Regions from separate parts of the Spiribacter insolitus genome, predicted to be linked through region 2. Evidence: predicted binding sites of a transcription regulator. Region 2 holds the regulator's gene; each other region holds the start of a gene.
The links. Region 2 encodes sigma-54, which starts transcription at its own class of promoters, with help from an activator protein. Its sites were predicted from a motif close to TGGCANGNTNCNTGCTT; they were not measured.

Region 1 (4,954 bases), 1.3 Mb from region 2:
CCCTGGCACAGCGTTATTTCCTTTTCTAGGGGGTGGACATGCTGCAGCTTGAAACGCGCCTCGATGCGTTGACGGAGGGCACGCCCATCGAGGGGATCCTGGTGCTGACCATCGCCCAGCGTGAACGCGCGCGGTTTCGTGCCACGCTGACCGATGGCCGTGATGCCGGCGTGATGCTGCCCCGCGGCGGTCCCGCCCTTCGCCATGGCGAAGGGCTTGCCGACGCCGAGGGTCGAGTGGTTCGCATCGAGGCCGCACCCGAGCCGGTCAGCACGGTGCGCGATGATGATCCCTGGCAGCTGGTACGGGCGGCCTATCATCTGGGCAATCGGCATATGCCCCTGGAAATCGGGGCGGGCTGGCTGCGCTATCGGCGTGATCATGTGCTGGACGAGATGGTCATGGGTCTGGGTCTGTTCGTGACGCACGAGGATGCGCCCTTTCAGCCGGAATCCGGCGCCTACGGTTCGGGCCATGGGCACGGCCACGGCCACGGCCACAGCCACGAGCATGGCCATGCAGGCGTGACCGCTCATGACTGATGTGTCGGTTATGGCAGAGCTGCGGCTCTGGCAGCTCATCAGCCCGGCGCTGCCGGTGGGCGCCTATGCCTATTCGGCGGGTCTGGAGACCGCGATCGAGTCGGGTTGGGTGAACGACGCCGACAGCCTGCAGCATTGGGTGGCCGGACAGCTCGAGGCGGGACTCGCCGGCCTGGACCTGCCGATCCTGCGCCGCCTTCATCGGGCCTGGGCGCGCGACGATCACGGTGCTGTGGCGATCTGGACCGCCCGCCTGCTGGCGTCCCGGGAGAGCGCCGAATTGCGGTCCGAGGATGTCCATATCGGTCGGGCGCTGGCGCGCCTGCTGGACAGCCTTGGCGTCGAAGCGGCAGCGGTGCTCGACCGTGGCAACGCCGTCAGCCTCGCGACCGCCTTCGCCCTGGCTGCGCACGCCTGGGATATCCCGGTCGATGCGGCCTGTCGGGGTTATGCCTGGGCCTGGTGCGAGAACCAGGTGGCCGCGGCGGTCAAGCTGATTCCGTTGGGGCAGAGCGATGGTCAGCGGGCACTCGCCAGCATCTCCGAAGCCATCCCGGCCGCCGTCAATGCAGCCGCTGCCCTGCCCGATGAGGAGATCGGTGCCACCACACCCGGCCTCGCAATGGCCAGCAGCTGGCACGAGACCCAGTACACGCGACTTTTCCGCAGTTGAATCACTGAATACGGAGCTTCAAGCCATGACACAGCACGCATCACCGCTGCGCGTAGGGATCGGTGGGCCAGTCGGTTCGGGCAAGACGGCCTTGACGCTCGCGCTCTGCCAGGCCTTGCGCGACCGCCTGTCCATCGCCGTCGTGACCAATGACATCTACACGCGCGAGGACGCGGAGTTTCTCGCCCGCCATGAAGCCCTCCCCGCCGGGCGAATCGTTGGCGTGGAGACGGGCGGTTGCCCGCACACCGCCATTCGTGAGGATGCCTCCATGAACCTCACCGCTGTCGCAGATCTCCAGCAGCAGTTTCCGGATCTCGACGTGGTATTCATCGAGAGTGGTGGCGACAACCTCTCGGCCACCTTCTCGCCGGAGCTCTCCGATCTGACGATCTATGTCATCGATGTCTCCGCGGGCGACAAGATTCCCCGCAAGGGCGGACCGGGGATCACGCGCTCGGATCTGCTGGTGATCAACAAGACCGACCTGGCGCCCCAGGTGGGGGCGTCCCTTGACGTCATGGACCGGGACAGCCGTCGCATGCGGGGCGAGGCGCCGTTTCTCATGACCAGCATTGTCGGTGGCGAAGGGGTGGAGGCCGTCATCGATTTCATTCTGCGTGAAGGAATGCTGAACGCAGCAGTGGCCTGAGCTGCACCCGATTTGTGCTGGGGTGCGGTGCATTGCACCAGTAAAGGGAAGCGTGGCCGATGCCGTTCTCTTCGCAACCATGCCGATCGCACATGGCACTGGGTTCTCGGGAGTTGGCATGCATGCTGCAAAGCCGCAGTGGGGGCCGGCAAAGCGGCGGCCCGAATCTTCCACTCACAGGGGGTTAATAATGATGAAACTGAGTATGCTACGTCGCCGGGTGGTGACGTCGGCCGCAGCCGGGGCACTGGCGCTGAGCGGTCTGGTCGGTGGTAACGCGATCGCGCAGGACGACCCGATCAAGGTCGGTGTGCTGCACTCGCTCTCCGGCACCATGGCGATCAGCGAGACGGCGCTTAAGGAAACCATCGAAATGCTCGTCGAGGAGCAGAACGAGGAGGGCGGCCTCCTCGGGCGTGAACTCGAGACCGTGGTGGTCGATCCGGCATCGGACTGGCCGCGCTTCGCCGAGCAGGCCCGTCAGCTGCTTGAGGATGATGAAGTCGACGTGGTTTTCGGCACCTGGACGTCGGTATCCCGCAAGTCGGTACTGCCGGTGTTCGAGGAGCTCAACGGGCTGCTCTTCTATCCGGTGCAGTACGAGGGTGAGGAGTCGTCCGAGAATGTGTTCTATCTCGGGGCGGCCCCCAACCAGCAGGCCATCCCCGCGGTGGACTACCTCATGGACGAGGTCGGGGTGGAGCGCTGGGCCCTGCTCGGCACCGATTATGTCTACCCGCGCACCACCAACAAGATCCTCGAGCAGTACCTCATGGATCACGGGGTGGCCGCCGAGGACATCATGATCAACTACACGCCGTTCGGGCACTCCGACTGGCAGAGCATCGTCTCCGAGGTCCGCGAATTCGGCAGCCAGGGCAAGAAGACCGCTGTCGTCTCGACGATCAACGGCGACGCCAACGTGCCGTTCTACACCGAGCTCGGGAATCAGGGTGTGTCGGCGTCGGATATCCCCGTGGTGGCCTTCTCGGTGGGTGAGCAGGAGCTCGCCGGCATCGATGCCGAGCCGCTGGTGGGGCACCTGGCCGCCTGGAACTACTTCATGAGTGCGCCGACCCGCGAGAACCTCGAGTTCATCCAGGCGTGGCACGAGTTCAAGGGTGACACCAGCGCCGTGACCAACGACCCGATGGAAGCCCATTACATCGGCTTCAACATGTGGGTCGAGGCGGTGCGCCGGGCCGGCACCACGGACGTGGACGCGGTCAAGGAGGCGATCATCGGCGTGACGGTGCCGAACCTGACCGGCGGTTTTGCCACGATGATGCCCAACCATCATGTCACCAAGCCGGTCATGATCGGCGAGATCCAGCCCGATGGCCAGTTCGCGGTGGTCTGGGAGACGGCCGGCGAGGTGGCGGGCGATGCCTGGTCCGACTATCTGCCGGAGAGCGCCAACATCATCGCCAGCTGGCGTGAGCCACTGCTTTGCGGCAACTACAACGTCGAGAGCGGTGAGTGCTCCGGTCAGGACTACGGCGACTGAGCCGACCAGTCTGATTCGATGCGAACGCATGCCCCGTCGGCCGGCGGGGCATGCCTTTCAGGATAAGGAATCATGCAACGAAACCCGGGCTACTGGCAGCTTCTTGTCGGCCTGTTTCTGGCGGTCACGGTCTGCGCAACCGCTCAGGCCCAATCTGACGATGCGGCGTTTGCCGAACAGGTCGCCGCGCTGAATGCGCGTAGCTTCGATGACAAGGCGGCCGCCGCGAGGGCGATTGCCGGGAGCGGCCACCCACGGGCGACGACCATTCTCCAGGCGCTGCTCGACAGCAGCCTCTACTTTCGGGTGATCGAGGGTGACGTGGTGCTCGCGGAGGCGACTGATGAGGGGTTCGCGCTCACCGACCCGGTCACCGGAGAGGCGGCCGGCTCCGCCACCCAGTACGAGGTGCGTCGGGTCGTGATCAATAACGCGATTCGCGGTGAAGTCCGGGACCTGCTGGCCCGCAGCGGTCTGACCAGCGATGACCCGTCTGTCCGTCGTGAGGCGGTCCGCCAGCTCCTGGACAACCCTGATCCCGCGATTGCCGAGCAGATTGGCGGGCTGATCGACGAGGAGCCGCGTGCGGACATCCGGCGTGACATGGAGCTCGTGATTGGTTTGTCCCGCCTGCAATCCGGGGCGCCCGCTGATCGGCTGCTGGCGCTGGAGTCACTCCGCGGTTCCCTGGCGGATCGGGTCCGGAACGAGGTCCGTACCCTTGCCAACGATGACCCGGACCCGGCCGTACGCGCCGAGGCGGCACAGATACTGACAAACATCGAGGACCGTCGGGAACTCTGGGGGCTGGCCGAACAGGTCTTCTTCGGCCTGTCGATGGGATCGGTGCTGATGCTGGCGGCCTTCGGGCTGGCCATCACCTTCGGCGTCATGGGCGTGATCAACATGGCTCATGGCGAGCTCATCATGCTGGGCGCCTATACCACCTATGTGGTCCAGCAGCTGATGCCGAATCACATCGAGTACTCGATCCTGGTGGCGATTCCGGCGGCCTTCCTGGTAGCGGGCAGCTTTGGCGTCGCCATCGAGCGGGGCATCATCCGCTTTCTCTACGGCCGTCCCCTGGAGACTCTGCTGGCAACCTTCGGTCTCAGCCTGATCCTCCAGCAGCTGGTGCGCACCGTGTTCTCACCGCTCAACCGGCGCGTGAGCACGCCCGACTGGATGGCCGGCTCCATCGAGGTGAATGCCGCGTTCAGCCTGACCCTGAACCGGCTCTACGTCATCGCCTTCGCGCTGCTCGTATTCCTCGGGCTGATGGCGATCTTCAAGCGCACGACGCTGGGCCTGCGGGTTCGTGCCGTCTCGCAGAACCGGGCCATGGCGAGGGCGGTTGGCGTGAGCTCGGCGCGTATTGATGCGCTGACCTTCGGGCTCGGCGCGGGCGTGGCCGGGCTGGCCGGTGTCGCGCTCTCTCAGCTGACCAATGTCGGGCCCAACCTGGGGCAGGGCTACATCATCGACTCCTTCCTGGTGGTGGTCTTCGGTGGCGTCGGCAACCTCTGGGGCACGCTGGTGGGTGGCCTGTCGCTGGGTGTGCTGAACAAGTTCCTTGAACC
Region 2 (4,954 bases):
TGTCGGCCAAAGGCATCGAGCAGGTCCACCGGCAGATTGTCGATGCAGTAGAACCCTGAGTCTTCCAGCGTCGCGAGGGCGACACTCTTGCCCGATCCGGACAGGCCGCTGACGATGATCAGCCGCATGTCAGCGGCTCCGGGCGTGGCGATGCGGTTGGGCTGCCCGCGGCGATCACTTCCAGCAGGGCCGCAAGCGGCCGTCCGGGAGCGAGCGCCATGCGGGGACAGCGTGCCCCGTGGATGCGGGTTGACTGCCAATCAGCCTCGGCCGTCACTGACCGCGGCTCATCAACGAGATCAACGACCCGGTCAATGGGTGCCGACGGGGCGACCGCCCCGCGGCCGAAACACTGCACGACATCGATCAGTCCCGGGCCGCGCAGGCAAAGAAGCCCGGCGCCGGCCGCCGGCGCGCGGCCCACGAGCCCACCGTCCTCGTGGCGGATATCAACGGCATCGTCCGCCACCAGCCGATGCCCGGCATGGATCAGCGCCAGCGCTGTATCGCTCTTGCCACTGCCGGCCGGCCCGCGCAACAGAATACCGACCCCGCCGACGAGGACCAGCGTGCCGGGCGACAGGCTCATTCGTCGGGTGCTCCGCTGCGCCAGCCGCAGACGCTTTCGTAGAGGTCCTGGTCGGTCTCGCAGGCGCGCAGCCGCGCGCACAATGCCTCGTCCCGGAACATCTCCGCCAGCCGCGATAGGATGCGCAGATGCTCATCGTTGCTGTGCTCGGGCACCAGTAGCGCGAACAACAGATCCACGGGCCGCCGGTCAGCGGCGTCGAAGTCGATGGGCTCATCGAGCCGGATCAGTGCCGCCCGCGGCTGGTCAATGTCGGGGCTGCGGGTATGCGGCAGCGCGACGCCGCGACCGAGCCCCGTGCTGCCGAGCCGCTCACGCACGATCAGACCCTCGAAGATGCTACGGCTGATGTCCGGGTCGGCATCGGTGTCGGCCATCAGCTGCTCGCTGAGACGTTCCAGCGCGCGCTTCTTGCTGGTGACCGTGACGCCGCAGCGTGTCCGGGCCGCCGTGAGCAGTGTCGAAAGATCCATGGCGATCAGGGTTCCAGTGTTGGTCCGACCCGGCCTTCCTCGCGGTGATGATCAGTGCGCTTCTCCTTGTGCTTGACCACCTGGCGGTCGAGTTTGTCGATCAGGGCATCAATGGCGGCGTACATTTCCTCCGACGTCGCCTCGGCAAACAGTCGGGCCCCGCTCACGGCGAGCGTGGCCTCGGCCTTCCGGGTGTTTTTCTCCACGGTCAGGATGACGTGGACGTCGACCACGTTATCGAAGTGGCGCTCGAGCCGCTGGAATTTCTCGTCGACATAGCCGCGGAGTGCGTCGGTAACGTCGACATGATGGCCGGTGACGTCGATTTTCATGGTCTCTCCTTTTTTGTCGAATCAGACCAGGCGTTTACGGTCCGTTGACGAGGCAATGCCCATAACCTCGCGATACTTGGCCACGGTACGCCGGGCAACGTTGATTCCCTCCTCCCGGAGGATGTCGGTCAGCCGTGAGTCGCTGAGCGGCCGGGCTGGATCCTCGGCGGCCACCAGCCGCCGGATCCGTGCTCGAATGGCCGTGGCCGAGCACTCGCCGCCATCGGCGGTGGGGACATGACTGGAGAAGAAATGCTTGAACTCCAGTGTGCCCTGCGGCGTGCGCATGTACTTGCGGGAAGTAATGCGGGAGACCGTGGATTCGTGCATGTCGATGGCCTCCGCCACCTCACGCAGTACCAGTGGCTGCATGGCCTCCTCGCCGTGTTCCAGAAACCCCTGCTGGCGTTCGACGATGCACTCGGCGACCTTCTGCAGGGTCTCGCTACGGGACTGCAGGCTCTTGATCAGCCAGCGTGCCTCCTGCAGGTGCTGGCGCAGGAGGCTGTTGTCGGCGCTCGTGTCGCCCCGCCGCACCAGGCTGGCATAGTAGTCGTTGACACGGATTCGCGGCGACGCGTCGGGGTTGACCTCGACTTCCCAGCGCCCATTGATCCGATGAACGAAGCAGTCGGGGATCACATATTCGGTCCGCGTTTCGCCAAAGCCTGATCCGGGATGTGGATCGAGCTGCTGGATGAGCGACAGAACGCCGGTCAACGTCTCTTCATCGATGCCCAACCGGCGACGCAGCGTGGCATGCTGCCCGGGGCCAAGCAGTCTCAGGTCCTCGGCAATGGCCAGACGGGCCAGCTCCCGGTGCGGTGTATCTTCGGGCAGGGCATCGATCTGCAGGCGCAGGGCCTCCCGGGCATCGCCGGCGGCGACGCCCACTGGATCCATATGCTGGATGACGGCGATGACGGCCCGGATGTCATCCTGCTCGATGTCGTCGTCGGCCAGTGCCTCGCACAGTTCTTCGGATGACTCCGTCAGGTGGCCCTGCTGGTCGAGGGCGTCGATCACGGCCTCGGCAATCCGCCGATCCCGGTCGCTGAGACTCGACATTTCCACCTGCCAGTGCAGGTGATCACGCAGTGAGGCCTCCGGACCCGCCTGGTTGTCCAGCAGGCTGTCGCGACGTGCCGGATCCGGCGCGCTGGGGGTGGCCGCGCCGGCGGCCGGATCGTCCCAGCGCTCATCGACCGGCATATCCTCGCCGAGCCGGGAGGCGTCGGCGGCACTCGATCCCAGTGGCGCTTCCGAGGGATCAATGGTGGACTGTTCCGCCATGTTTGTCTCATCACCCGAGCCCGCGGTCTCGGCCTCTTCCTCGGCCTCGAGCATGACGTTGGATTCAAGCGCGTCGCGGATCTCCAGGCTGAGTTCGGCCGCTGGCAGCTGCAGCAGACGGATGGCCTGCTGGAGTTGCGGCGTCATGGTCAGTTGCTGGCTGACCCGGAGTTCCAGGGATTGCTTCATCGTCACCCGTGCCCTTTAGTGGTGTTCCAGAGTAACGCTGCCCATGGATCCCTCGCCAGTACTAGAGGCGGAAGTCTTCACCGAGGTAGACCGCACGCACCTCGGGGTTCTCGAGCACGGCCGTGGCATTGCCCTCCGCAATGACCCGGCCGGCGCTGAGAATGCTGGCCCGGTCGACCAGGGCGAGGGTCTCGCGGACGTTATGATCGGTGATCAATACGCCGATGCCACGCTCGGAGAGGTGGCGCACGATGGATTTGATGTCACCCACGGAGATCGGGTCGACCCCGGCGAACGGCTCGTCCAGCAGGATGAAGCGCGGATCGGCGGCCAGGGCCCGGGCGATTTCCAGGCGGCGCCGCTCGCCACCGGACAGGCTGATGCCGGTCTGATCCCGCAGATGGGCGATGTTGAATTCGTCCATGAGCGCGCTGGCCTGCTCTTCGCGCTCCGTGCGGGCCAGGTCGCGGCGGGTCTCGAGCACGGCCAGCAGGTTGTCGATGACTGACAGGCGCCGGAAGACCGACGCCTCCTGGGGAAGATAGCCGATGCCCATCCGCGCCCGGGCGTGCATGGGGAGTGTGGTGATGTCGGCGCCATCCAGATGAATCTGGCCACCATCGGCGCGGATCAGGCCGACGATCATGTAGAAGCTGGTGGTCTTGCCGGCGCCGTTGGGCCCCAGCAGCCCGACGATCTCGCCGCTGTCCAGCCCGATAGAGACGTCATCCACCACCCGACGGCCGCGGTAGGCCTTCATAAGGCCAGTGGCGCGGAGTTCGCTGCCGCTCATTGATCCCCTTCCGGTGCCGGCAGCACGCGGACGTTCACGCGCCCGTCGCCGTCACCGTCGCCATCGGCAACGGTCCGGTTTTCGGCGGGGTAGTGGGTGATCGTCTGCCCGGTGACCGTGTTGTCGCCCTGGCGAAGCTCGCCGCCCTCGAGCAGGACCAGTCGCTCCGGCCCGCGGGCGTAATACTCCATGCGGGGGGCCTCGGCGCGTCGTGGCGCCGCATCCGGCAGCGTCTCGCGGTAGGTGGCGGGTGTCCCCTCGACCACGACCCGTTCCAGTTGGCGCTCGGCGTCGGTGAAAACGCGCATCAGATCGCCGGTTATCCGCAGTGCGCCGCGGGTCAGCACGACATCGCCGCGATAGATGCTCACGCCGTTGGCGTCATCCACCTCAGCGCTGTCAGCGGCCAGTTCCACGGCCTCGGTGCGATCCGATGGCGCCGTTTGCGCCTGTGCCACTGCCAGCATCGTGGCGAGGGTCAGCCAGAACAGGTGAGTCAGGCGGTTAGCGTGGTGCGGCATGATATCGTCCTCTCGCGTTGTCCGGCAGAACGATGCGCTGTTCGTCCAGCCAGGCCAGGGCGCCCTGGCCCCGGATACGATAGTCGGGGCCGGTCAGGGTCACCGGTTGATCGGTTTCGGCATAGCGCGCGGGAATATCCAGATCGATCCGCGGCGTGTCGATGCGGGTGACCCCCGACGGACCCTCCCGTCGCATGACCACGTCGCCCTCCAGCCGGGCCCGGCTGTGGCCCGCCCAGCTGCGGCCATGATCGGCATGACCCGTCCAGGGCGGTCCCTGCTGTGCGGTCAGCTGCCACTCTGGCGAGTCCAGTTGCCAGAAATCTTCCTCGTCATAGTAACGGGCAGCAGGCGTGGTGATCTGCCAGGCCACCTGACCATCCGCGTTCGTGGTCGTCACTACCACCTCCCGGGCGTAGGCCGTCAGGGCGGGGGCCGGGCCCGTCGCAGAGGCGGGCTCCGCCTCTTCGCGCCCCGCCATGCGCCAGCCGATCAGCGCGACGACCACGAGGGTCAGGCCGATCGTGACGATCCGGCGCATTCAGACCACCCCGGCTCGCAACAGATCATGCATGTTGAGCGCGCCGGCGAGGCGGCCATCCGCGCCGGTAACCAGCAGCGCGTTAATGCTGTGTCGCTCCATGAGCGCCAGTGCCTCGGCGGCAAGCCGATCACTCTCGACGGCGCGTGGCGCGGCGGTCATGACCTCGCGGATCGACGTGTTGTGCACATCGACGCCCTCGTCCAGCGCCCGGCGCAGGTCG
Region 3 (4,954 bases), 1.8 Mb from region 2:
GAAGCCGGCGCAGAGAGTAGGCGCTGCCAGCATGGCGAAAATCATGAAAGGGAAGCTGTAGAAGGGCTCCCACCACCAAGGTAGCGACGAGAGCTGATTCCAGTCCATGAAATCAGGGATGCCTGGCGTCGTCTGGTTAGCCGTCGCCTCCGGGGTCGATGCCTCGAGTTTGAGGAACATCGCCATGGCATAACCACCAAGACCGAAAAACACTCCCTGGCCGAGGCTCAGCATTCCCCCATATCCCCAGCACATGACCAGACCGACTGCTACGAAGGCCAGGGCGACATAGCGTCCAGTCAGGTTGAGCATGTAGGAGTCGTAACCAAGCGGTATAGCGACCAGCAGAAGGGCAGCGAACACGCCAAAGAGGATTCTCCACTCGGCGCTCCCGTTATAGAGAAAGCGTTTTAGCAGCATTACTGAGCCTCACTTCCTGACCTTAATGGTGAACAGACCCTGCGGGCGCAGCAGTAGTAGCCCGATGACCACGAGCAATGTCATAACTTTGGCCATGGATCCCGTCAGGAAGAATTCGAGAATCGACTGCGCCTGAGCAATTGAGAAAGCCGATGCGACCGTGCCCAGCAGGCTTGCGGCACCCCCCAGTACCACCACGAGGAAGGTATCCACGAGGTACTGGCTGCCCGCCGTGGGCGTGGTGGCCGCGATAGTGGTGAAGGCCGAGCCGGCGATGCCAGCCAGTCCACAACCCAGGGCAAAGGTCTTTCGATCGACCTTCTCCGTATTGATGCCCACCGCGTCCGCCATGGCTCGATCCTGAGTGGTCGAGCGCACGCGAATGCCCCAGCGGAAGCGGTAGAGGAGCAGCCCCACAAAAACCGTCATACCGATCGCAAGTGCGGTTACAAAAAGGTCGGAGCGCGACAGGAAGATGAGCGGTGTCAGCTCGATGCTGCCCTGCAGCCAGTCCGGTGTGCCCGCGCTCACTCCTCGACCGCCGAAGATTGAGCGAAAGACCTGTTGCATGATCAGGCCCACCGCCCAGGTCGCCAGCAAGGTATCCAGTGGACGTTTATATAGGTGTCGGACCAGCCCGAGTTCCAGCAGGTAGCCGACAGCGAATGCCGCGGCGAAGGAGAGGATGATAGCCAGCGGGAAGTAGTACGTGAAAGCGCCGGGTGCGTAGCTCTCAAAAGCCGTCGCGGTCACGAAAGTCACATACGAGCCAAGCGTCAGAAACTCGCCATGGGCCATGTTCACAACGCCCATCTGGCCAAAAATAATAGCCAGCCCCAGCGCCATCAGCAGGAAAACCCCGAAGAGGCTAAGCCCGGCGACGCCCTGCATCGCAAAAATCGATGCAATATCCGATGCAGTATATCCACCCATTACGCACCCCAATGTCCGGAATCTTATGTGCGGGCACCGGCCATGCCGGTACCCGCATTGCGGTCAATAGCTTGTTCAGAGCTCGTCGGGATTCAGATCAAGGTTCTCCGGGAAGGGGTCCGGCTCAATGAGATCGGACTCATAGACGATCTCCGCTGTGCCATCGGCCTGCCATTCACCAATCCGGAGCTTGCTCCAGATATGCTGATTGTCCTCATGTACCCGGATATAGCCCTCGGGCATATCTTCCAGCTCGAGGTTTTTCGCGGCCTCACGGACCTTGTCCACATCGAAGGACCCGGCTCTCTCCACTGACCGCTTCCAGATCCAGGGGCCGAGGTAGGCGGCCTGTGTTACATCACCGATCACGCTGTCCTCGCCATGCATCTCCTTGAATGCCTCGACGAATTCCTCGTTGTAAGGATTATCGATGCTCTGGAAATACTTCATCGCGGAGTAGTGGCCTTCCATGTTCGCCGCCCCAATCGCCTTGACCTCATCCTCCGTGACCGAGTTGGTCAGAATGGTCTGGTTCTCGGCGTTGATTCCCGCATTGTTGAGCTGTGACCAGAAAGAGACGTTGCTGTCGCCGGCGATGATGCTGTAGACCACATCCGGCTTGCGCAGCCGAATCTGGTTGATTGCCGAGCGGAAATTGGTATGGCCGAGCGGGAAATACTGCTCAGAGACCACCTCGGCACCCAACACATTCTCAATATGATGCCGGGCGATGGCATGTGAAGTCCGTGGCCAGATGTAATCCGAGCCGATCAGATAGTAGGTCTCCGGGCTTTCCTTCTCGTGTACCCAGTTCAGGCCGGCAATGATCTGCTGAGTGGCCTCCTGTCCCTGGTAGAAGACATTCGGGGATGCTTCGAAGCCTTCATAGAAAGTCGGGTAGTACAGTAGCCCGTTCTGCTGTTCAAATACCGGTAGGACCGCCTTGCGAGAGGCCGAAGTCCAGCACCCGAACACCGCCGCGACGTCTTCGCTCTCCAGCAAACTCGAAGCGCGCTCGGCGAAGGTTGGCCAGTCACTCGCTCCGTCCTCGACAACGGCTTCGATCTGACGCCCGAGAACACCGCCGGACTCGTTGATCTGCTCGATGGCGAGCTGCTCAGCCTCCACCGAGCCGGTCTCACTGATCGCCATCGTGCCGGTGAGTGAGTGCAGGATCCCGACTCTGACCGTGTCATCCGTCACGGCCAGTCCGGTCGTATTGACCTCCGATGTCGGATACTCCTCGTTGGCGGATGCCATGGAGTTCCCCAGAACGCCTGCCGACAGCAGAAGCGCCGCCAAGGCTCGGGACTTTCCAATCGTGTGCATAACATGCTCCTCGCAGGTTTGAAGTGGTGCACTGCGGAATAGAGCAAGAGCCGTGCCAGTGTCCGGAAAGTCGCATGAAGCAGCGACAGCTGCCGCCCAAGCCGACAACTGCAGATGACAAAGCAGACAATGTCAGGCGGCCGCACCCGACAATCTGACAATGTCAGGTCGATGATGCCCATGACTTCGGAGGCAAGCACATGGGATATGGGGTTCGGCGCGAGAGGATTGTCTGGCATGCATCCTGCAAACGGGTGAGGCGCAGTAACAATTCATCCGCAAGAGGAGCAGACAGATGGTTGCAAAGAGAATCCCGGTGGACCTCTCTAAAGCGCCCGAAGAACAGGACACGATTCATAACCGTTGGCATCCTGACATCCCGATGATCGAGATGGTGGAGCCCGGCGATGAGGTCATGCTCGAGTGTATGGACTGGACCGGTGGGCAGATCGAGAATAATGATTCGGCCGCTGACGTGCGCGATGTCGATCTCACCAAGGTCCATTACCTGACTGGCCCGATCGGCGTTAAAGGTGCCGAGCCCGGGGACTTGCTGGTGGTTGACATTCTCGATATCGGCGCCTTTGAGGAAGAGCAGTGGGGTTTCAACGGCATGTTCGCCTACGAGAATGGCGGCGGCTTCCTGACTGATCTTTACCCGGAAGCACGTAAGTCGATCTGGGACTTCCACGGCATTAATGCTTCATCCCGTCATGTCCCAGGTGTGAGCTTCGCCGGCATCATGCACCCTGGGTTGATCGGATGTCTGCCTTCGCGGGAACTGCTCTCGGAGTGGAACAAGCGCGAGCAGGCGCTTATCGATACGGATCCCGACCGGACTCCACCGCTTGCGGCGCCGCCATACGCCGATACCGCCCATATGGGACGAATGAAATCGGACGCGGCCCGCGAGGCTGCGACCGAAGCCGCGCGAACGGTCCCGCCACGGGAGCATGGCGGCAATTGCGACATCAAGGATCTCACCAAGGGTTCCCGGGTCTTCTTCCCGGTTTATGTTCCTGAAGCGGGTCTCTCCATGGGCGATCTGCATTTCTCCCAGGGCGATGGTGAGATCACCTTCTGTGGCGCTATCGAGATGGCCGGCTGGATCAAGATTCGCGTCAACCTGATCAAGGATGGCGTGAAGAAGTATGCGGTGCGGAATCCCATCTTCCAGCCGAGCGCTCTGCAGCCGGACTATAAGCAGCACCTCATCTTCGAAGGAATCTCGGTGACGGACTCCGGCGAGCAGCGTTATCTGGATGCGCATCTGGCCTACCGCCAGGCCTGTGTGAACGCCATTGAGTATCTCAAGCAGTTCGGATACACCGGCGCCCAGGCCTATGCGATTCTTGGCACGGCGCCTGTACAGGGGCATATCAGCGGCATTGTGGATATTCCCAATGCCTGTGCCACGCTGTTCCTGCCGACGGAAATCTTCGACTTCGATATCAACCCCAGCACAGAGGGGCCGAAGATGATGGTCTCGGCCGACGAGATTCCCACGGCGATCTGGGACAAGTGAGGGCCGCGGGGTCGGCTGCATTGCCGATCCCGCATCCCGGTCGTCATGATCAATACGGGAGAATTATGTGATGCCCCTCTACACCTACCGATGCAGCAACTGCGGTCCGTTCGACGCCCTCGTTGCCCTTGCCGATGCCGATAGGGCGCAGTTTTGCGAGGACTGTGGCGAGCTGGGTGAAAGGATCATTACGCCGGCGCGCCTGTCAGTGCTCTCGGAGGGCCGGCGACGCGCGCATGAGGTCAACGAGAAAAGTCGACATGCTCCCTCATGCCGCTGCTGCTCCGGGCCCAAAAAACAGCGTGAGGCAACCACTCAGCCGCGCAGCCAGGGTGGCAAACGTCCCTGGATGCTTGGCCACTGACTGTGATGAACGAGCCACTGAGTACACCGAGTATCCGCGAGGAGCTCGTCACCATCATCGAGATGTCGAAGTTGTTGGAAAAGCCCCTGGATCCGGGGCATACGATCCAGGGTATTCTCCGGCTCCTCTCCCAGCTCTGCGGTCTCAACTGCGGCCGTGTATCACTTCCCAACGAGGTCACCGGCGTCGTGGAGGTCAAATACCACTACGGCCTTTGGGGGGAGGATGTCACTCGTGGCCGCTACGATGTCGGTGCCAACGAGGGAGTGACTGGCCGTGTCATGCGCACGGGCGTGACCGGTCTGGTACCCGATGTCAGCGACGATCCCGTATTCGTGCAGCGGATTGCCGAGAAGGCTGGCGTAGCAAGCGATGCCAGGCTG
Region 4 (4,954 bases), 880 kb from region 2:
TCGAGCGCACTGCCCCGGAACGCCACCTGCGTTTTGCCTACACCACCGACACTGACCGCCTCGCCGAGGCCGTGGAACGCATCCGCGCCTTCTTTGCCGCCGGCAGCTAGCGCGAAGCGGGCACGCCACACACCTCGGAGCGGGTCAGGAAGCGTTTGCCCTCGGGCGCCTCCAGCGAGAAGCCCGAGCCTCTTCCCTCGACGACATCGATGATCAGGTTGGTGTGGGCCCATAGTTCATACTGATCGCCGCCGATGTAGAACGGCTCACCGGCAATGTCACCCAGGTGAACGTCCCGGGCGCCAATGCGAAATTCATCGCGGGGGTAGCACATCGGCGCACTGCCGTCACAGCAGCCGCCCGACTGGTGAAAGACCAGCGGGCCGTGGCGTTGCCGCAGCTCCCTGACCAGCGCTTCCGCAGCCGGTGTGGCGCTGACCTTGGCTTCTTTTTCCACCATGAGACTCTCCTCCGACTGTTGAGCAGACGCCGGCCGCTTGTCGCGGCCGACGCCTTATCCTAGCGCGTGCAGAACTCAGAACAGCCCCATCGGTGCCTCGCTGTAGCTGACCAGCAGGTTCTTGGTCTGCTGGTAGTGCGCCAGCATCATGAGGTGGTTCTCGCGGCCGATACCCGAGTGCTTGTAACCGCCAAACGCGGCATGCGCCGGGTAGAGGTGGTAGCAGTTGGTCCAGACGCGACCGGCCTGGATGCCGCGGCCCATGCGGTAGGTGGTATGCGCGCTGCGCGACCAGACCCCGGCGCCCAGGCCGTAGAGCGTGTCATTGGCGATCGCCAGTGCATCATCCATGTCGCTGAAGTCGGTGACCGAGACGACCGGCCCGAAGATCTCCTCCTGGAAGACCCGCATGCGGTTGTGGCCCTCGAAAACCGTGGGCTGGACATAGAACCCGCCTGCCAGATCACCCTCCGGGTGAAGCTGCTCGCCACCGGCCAGCACCTTCGCGCCCTCCTGCTTACCGATATCGAGGTAGGCGAGGATTTTCTCGAGCTGATCACGCGACGCCTGAGCGCCCACCATCGTGTCGGTGTCAAGCGGATTGCCGGTCTTGATACGGCTGACGCGATCAAGGGCGGCGTCCATGAAATCGCCGTAGAACGATTTCTGTACGAGCGCCCGCGACGGGCAGGTGCAGACCTCGCCCTGGTTAAGGGCGAACATGGCAAAGCCCTCGAGCGACTTCTCCCGGAAGCCGTCGTCCGCGGCAAAGCAGTCCTCGAAGAAGACGTTGGGCGACTTACCGCCCAGCTCCAGGGTGACCGGGATCAGGTTCTCCGAGGCGTACTGCATGATCAGCCGCCCGGTGGTGGTCTCGCCGGTGAACGCGACCTTGGCGATGCGCGGATTCGAGGCCAGGGCCTTGCCTGCCTCGGCGCCGAAGCCGTTGACCACGTTGAGTACGCCGGCCGGCAGCAGATCGGCGATCATCTCCACCAGCAGCAGGATGCTGGCCGGTGTCTGTTCGGCGGGCTTCAAAACGATGCAGTTGCCAGCGGCGAGCGCCGGTGCGATTTTCCAGGTCGCCATGAGGATCGGGAAGTTCCAGGGGATGATCTGCCCGACCACGCCCAGTGGCTCATGGATATGATAGGCCACGGTGTCGTTGTCCAGCTCGCCGAGCGTGCCTTCCTGGGCGCGGATCACGCCAGCGAAGTAGCGGAAGTGATCAATGGCTAGCGGGATGTCGGCGGCCAGCGTTTCACGCACAGGCTTGCCATTTTCCCAGGCTTCGGCGACCGCGATTTTCTCGAGATTCTCCTCCATGCGATCAGCGATGCGGTTGAGAATGACCGCGCGCTCAGCGACCGGCGTTTTTCCCCAGGCGTCCTTGGCGGCGTGGGCGGCGTCCAGGGCGAGCTCGATGTCGGCGGCCTTGGAGCGGGGGATGCTGCAGAAGGTCTGGCCGGTGACCGGTGTGGGGTTCTCGAAGTACTCGCCATCCACCGGGGCCTTCCACTCGCCACCGATGAAGTTGCCGTACTGGGTCTTGAAGCTGACGATGGCGTCACTGCTACCGGGATTTGCGTAGATCATGCTCTCTCCTCCGTTGTTCGTGTTGTCGCACCGATGAATGGGCCGACACCCTCCGGTATGGCAAGATCCGGGCCAGCATGGCCTGCCAACGCGCCTACCCTTGTCATGAGCGTTTTTTGGGGCGATGCTGATCAGTAAGCGGACCGCCAGAGTCCGCCGGCCAATGTGCCGGGTTGAGACAACCTGTCGCAGAATGCGACAGAGGAGGAGGCCATGGATGATCGGCCATTGAGCGGCCGTGATGAGTTGGTGGATGTCCGACGCCAGCTGCTGGCGGGCGACCTGTCGCCGCCCGGTGCCGCCGATGGGGTTGCAGCCTCCTGGCAGCGTGTTCAGCGTGCGGGTCTCTCGCCGGGGCTCTGCGCCGCTGACGCCGTGCTCGATGCCGCCGCCCTGCGACTCGTCCGGGCCGAGAACGAACGGCTCATCGCATTTGCCCTCCCGGAGCTCGAAAACCTTCACCAGCAGATCGCCGGCAGTGGCAGCGCGGTCCTCCTGGCGGATGCCCACGGCGTGATTCTCGAGCGCCAGGGGGATCCGGGCTTCCGCGAGCGCAGCCAGCAGGTGGCGCTCTCGCCCGGCGCGTGCTGGGGCGAGGGGGCGCGTGGCACCAACGCCATCGGCGTTGCCCTGGCCGAAGGCCGCTGTGCCTCCGTTCATGGGCCGGAACACTTTCTTGAGTGCAATACATTCCTGACCTGTGCGGCAACGCCCATCCGTGATCCGGCCGGCGGAATCATCGGACTGCTTGACGTCTCGGGTGATCAGCCGGCGCGTCAGCTGCATGCCCTCGGACTCGTTCGAATGGGTGCCCGGATGATCGAGAACCGGATGCTGGCGGCGGAGTTCCCGGAGGCCATCTATCTGCATTTCCATGCCCGGCCGGAGCTCCTGGGTACTCTCGGCGAGGGCATTGCCGCGGTGGATGGTGACGGTCGGCTGCTCGCGCTGAATGCCGTGGCACGCTCGCATTTCGCCGACCTGGCGCCGGGCACCGGATTCGAGGCCCTGTTCGAGGGATCACTGGAGCACCTCCTGAGGAGTGATTCGATCTCGCAGATGATCCGCACCACGAGTGGCATCACCGTCTGCGTCCGTGTGATCAAGCCCACGCATCACGCCACCGCACATTCTGTTCCTCTGACTGACACGGATCGGGCACGCGACCAGGATCGGTTCAGCGAACTGCATGCCGGCGACCCGGCGGTCGCGGAGACGCTGCAGCGTGCGCATCGCGTATTCGCCCGCGGGATCCCTCTATTGATCGAGGGGGAGACCGGGACCGGTAAGGAGTGGGTCGCACGGGCGCTGCATCAGCGCGGTCCGCGATCCGACGGGCCACTGGTGACGGTGAACTGCGCCGCGATACCCGAGGGGCTCGCGGAGGCGGAGTTGTTCGGTTACGTTCCGGGTGCCTTTACCGGCGCCAGTGCCAGCGGGGCTGACGGCCGTGTCATGGAGGCGAATGGCGGTACGCTGTTTCTCGACGAGATCGGTGATATGCCGCTGGCCCTGCAGACCCGGCTGCTGCGGGTCATCCAGGAGCGCAGCGTCTTGCCGGTGGGCGGGGGCGCGCCGCGCGAAGTGGATTTCTCGCTGATCAGCGCCACGCATTGCGACCTGGCCGCGATGGTCGCCGAGGGGCGCTTTCGCGCCGATCTCTATTACCGTCTCTGCGGTCTGAGAATTCAGCTCCCGCCGCTGCGCTCACGGGCGGATCTGGCGGCGCTGATCGACCGGTTCATTGCAAACGAGGATTCACGGGCGAAGCTGTCGGCGGATGCCCGGGAGAGGTTGCTGGACCACCACTGGCCAGGCAACCTGCGGGAGCTTCACAACGTGCTTCGCACGGCCATCGCACTGCGCGAGCCGGGCCAGCCCGTCAGCGTCGGCGATTTGCCAGAGACCCTGATGGCGGATGCGGCGCCGGCCTCGTTGGCGATCGCGGACGCGTCCGGGGACCTGCGAGCCGCCGAGCGGCGTTGCATGGAGGCGGCGGTGGCAGCCCACGATGGCAATTACAGCGCGGCGGCCCGTGCGCTTGGCATCAGTCGGAGCACCCTCTACCGCCGCCTCGGCCGCGGCGGGGACGGCTAGCGAGGGGCCGCAACACCGCGAGATTTCCCAGTCACGGCCAAAATGGGTATTTTTGACGCTTCAGCGCGGGATGGCCTCAAGCGTCAATGCGGCTCAGCAGAATCCGCCTCAACGGCTTTAAATCGTTTGTCGACTCGACACCGGTGCCGCTTCCCGGCGGCATAACGGCCATCGTCGGCCCCAATGGCTGTGGCAAGTCCAATATTATCGATGCCGTGCGCTGGGTCATGGGAGAGAGCTCGGCGAAGCATCTGCGCGGCGGCTCCATGGCCGACGTCATCTTTACCGGTTCGGGGAGCCGCAAGCCCGTCGGCCAGGCGAGTATCGAGCTGGTCTTCGATAACGCCGACGGCAGCCTCGGCGGCCAGTACGCGGCCTTCGCTGAAATCGCCGTCCGCCGTCAGGTCAACCGCGATGGCCAGTCGGTTTACTACCTCAATGGCAGCCGCTGCCGGCGTCGTGACATTACCGATGTATTCCTCGGCACCGGGCTCGGCCCCAGGAGCTACTCGATTATCGAGCAGGGCACCATCTCCCGGCTGATCGAGGCCAAGCCCGAGGAGCTGCGCGCCTATCTCGAGGAAGCGGCGGGCATCAGTCTTTACAAAGAGCGTCGGCGGGAGACCGAACGGCGCATGCGCGACACCCGTGAGAATCTCGACCGCCTGGAAGACGTCCGGGACGAGGTGAGCCGGCAGCTGGACAAGCTCTCGAGACAGGCGGAAACCGCCGAGCGCTATCGCGAACTCAAGGCCGAGGAGCGCCAGCGCCGTGCCCAGCTCTTGATGCTGCGCATTCGCG

Region 1: urtA (urea ABC transporter substrate-binding protein) is a predicted target of sigma-54. The motif match lies at 1,982-1,998, and genes of this name have one in related genera.
Region 3: fmdA (formamidase) is a predicted target of sigma-54. The motif match lies at 2,916-2,932, and genes of this name have one in related genera.
Region 4: exaC (acetaldehyde dehydrogenase ExaC) is a predicted target of sigma-54. The motif match lies at 2,115-2,131, and genes of this name have one in related genera.

What each region holds. Positions count from the first base shown of each region.
Region 1 covers NZ_JBAKFF010000001.1:1,468,340-1,473,293, reverse strand. Annotated here, with positions in the region: gene ureC (urease subunit alpha) at 1-29, shown strand, start outside; gene ureE (urease accessory protein UreE) at 39-542, shown strand; gene V6X30_RS07405 (urease accessory protein UreF) at 535-1,215, shown strand; gene ureG (urease accessory protein UreG) at 1,241-1,867, shown strand; gene urtA (urea ABC transporter substrate-binding protein) at 2,058-3,374, shown strand; gene urtB (urea ABC transporter permease subunit UrtB) at 3,447-4,954, shown strand, end outside.
Region 2 covers NZ_JBAKFF010000001.1:141,211-146,164, forward strand. Annotated here, with positions in the region: gene rapZ (RNase adapter RapZ) at 1-128, opposite strand, end outside; gene V6X30_RS00735 (HPr kinase/phosphorylase) at 119-589, opposite strand; gene V6X30_RS00740 (PTS sugar transporter subunit IIA) at 586-1,062, opposite strand; gene hpf (ribosome hibernation-promoting factor, HPF/YfiA family) at 1,068-1,394, opposite strand; gene V6X30_RS00750 (RNA polymerase factor sigma-54) at 1,416-2,876, opposite strand; gene lptB (LPS export ABC transporter ATP-binding protein) at 2,938-3,669, opposite strand; gene lptA (lipopolysaccharide transport periplasmic protein LptA) at 3,666-4,190, opposite strand; gene lptC (LPS export ABC transporter periplasmic protein LptC) at 4,174-4,731, opposite strand; gene V6X30_RS00770 (KpsF/GutQ family sugar-phosphate isomerase) at 4,732-4,954, opposite strand, start outside.
Region 3 covers NZ_JBAKFF010000001.1:1,907,471-1,912,424, forward strand. Annotated here, with positions in the region: gene urtC (urea ABC transporter permease subunit UrtC) at 1-420, opposite strand, end outside; gene urtB (urea ABC transporter permease subunit UrtB) at 430-1,353, opposite strand; gene urtA (urea ABC transporter substrate-binding protein) at 1,429-2,613, opposite strand; gene fmdA (formamidase) at 2,978-4,207, shown strand; gene V6X30_RS09650 (FmdB family zinc ribbon protein) at 4,278-4,571, shown strand; gene V6X30_RS09655 (sigma-54-dependent Fis family transcriptional regulator) at 4,577-4,954, shown strand, end outside.
Region 4 covers NZ_JBAKFF010000001.1:1,017,337-1,022,290, reverse strand. Annotated here, with positions in the region: gene V6X30_RS05135 (pyridoxal phosphate-dependent aminotransferase) at 1-110, shown strand, start outside; gene V6X30_RS05130 (DUF779 domain-containing protein) at 107-460, opposite strand; gene exaC (acetaldehyde dehydrogenase ExaC) at 536-2,056, opposite strand; gene V6X30_RS05120 (sigma-54-dependent Fis family transcriptional regulator) at 2,270-4,153, shown strand; gene smc (chromosome segregation protein SMC) at 4,240-4,954, shown strand, end outside.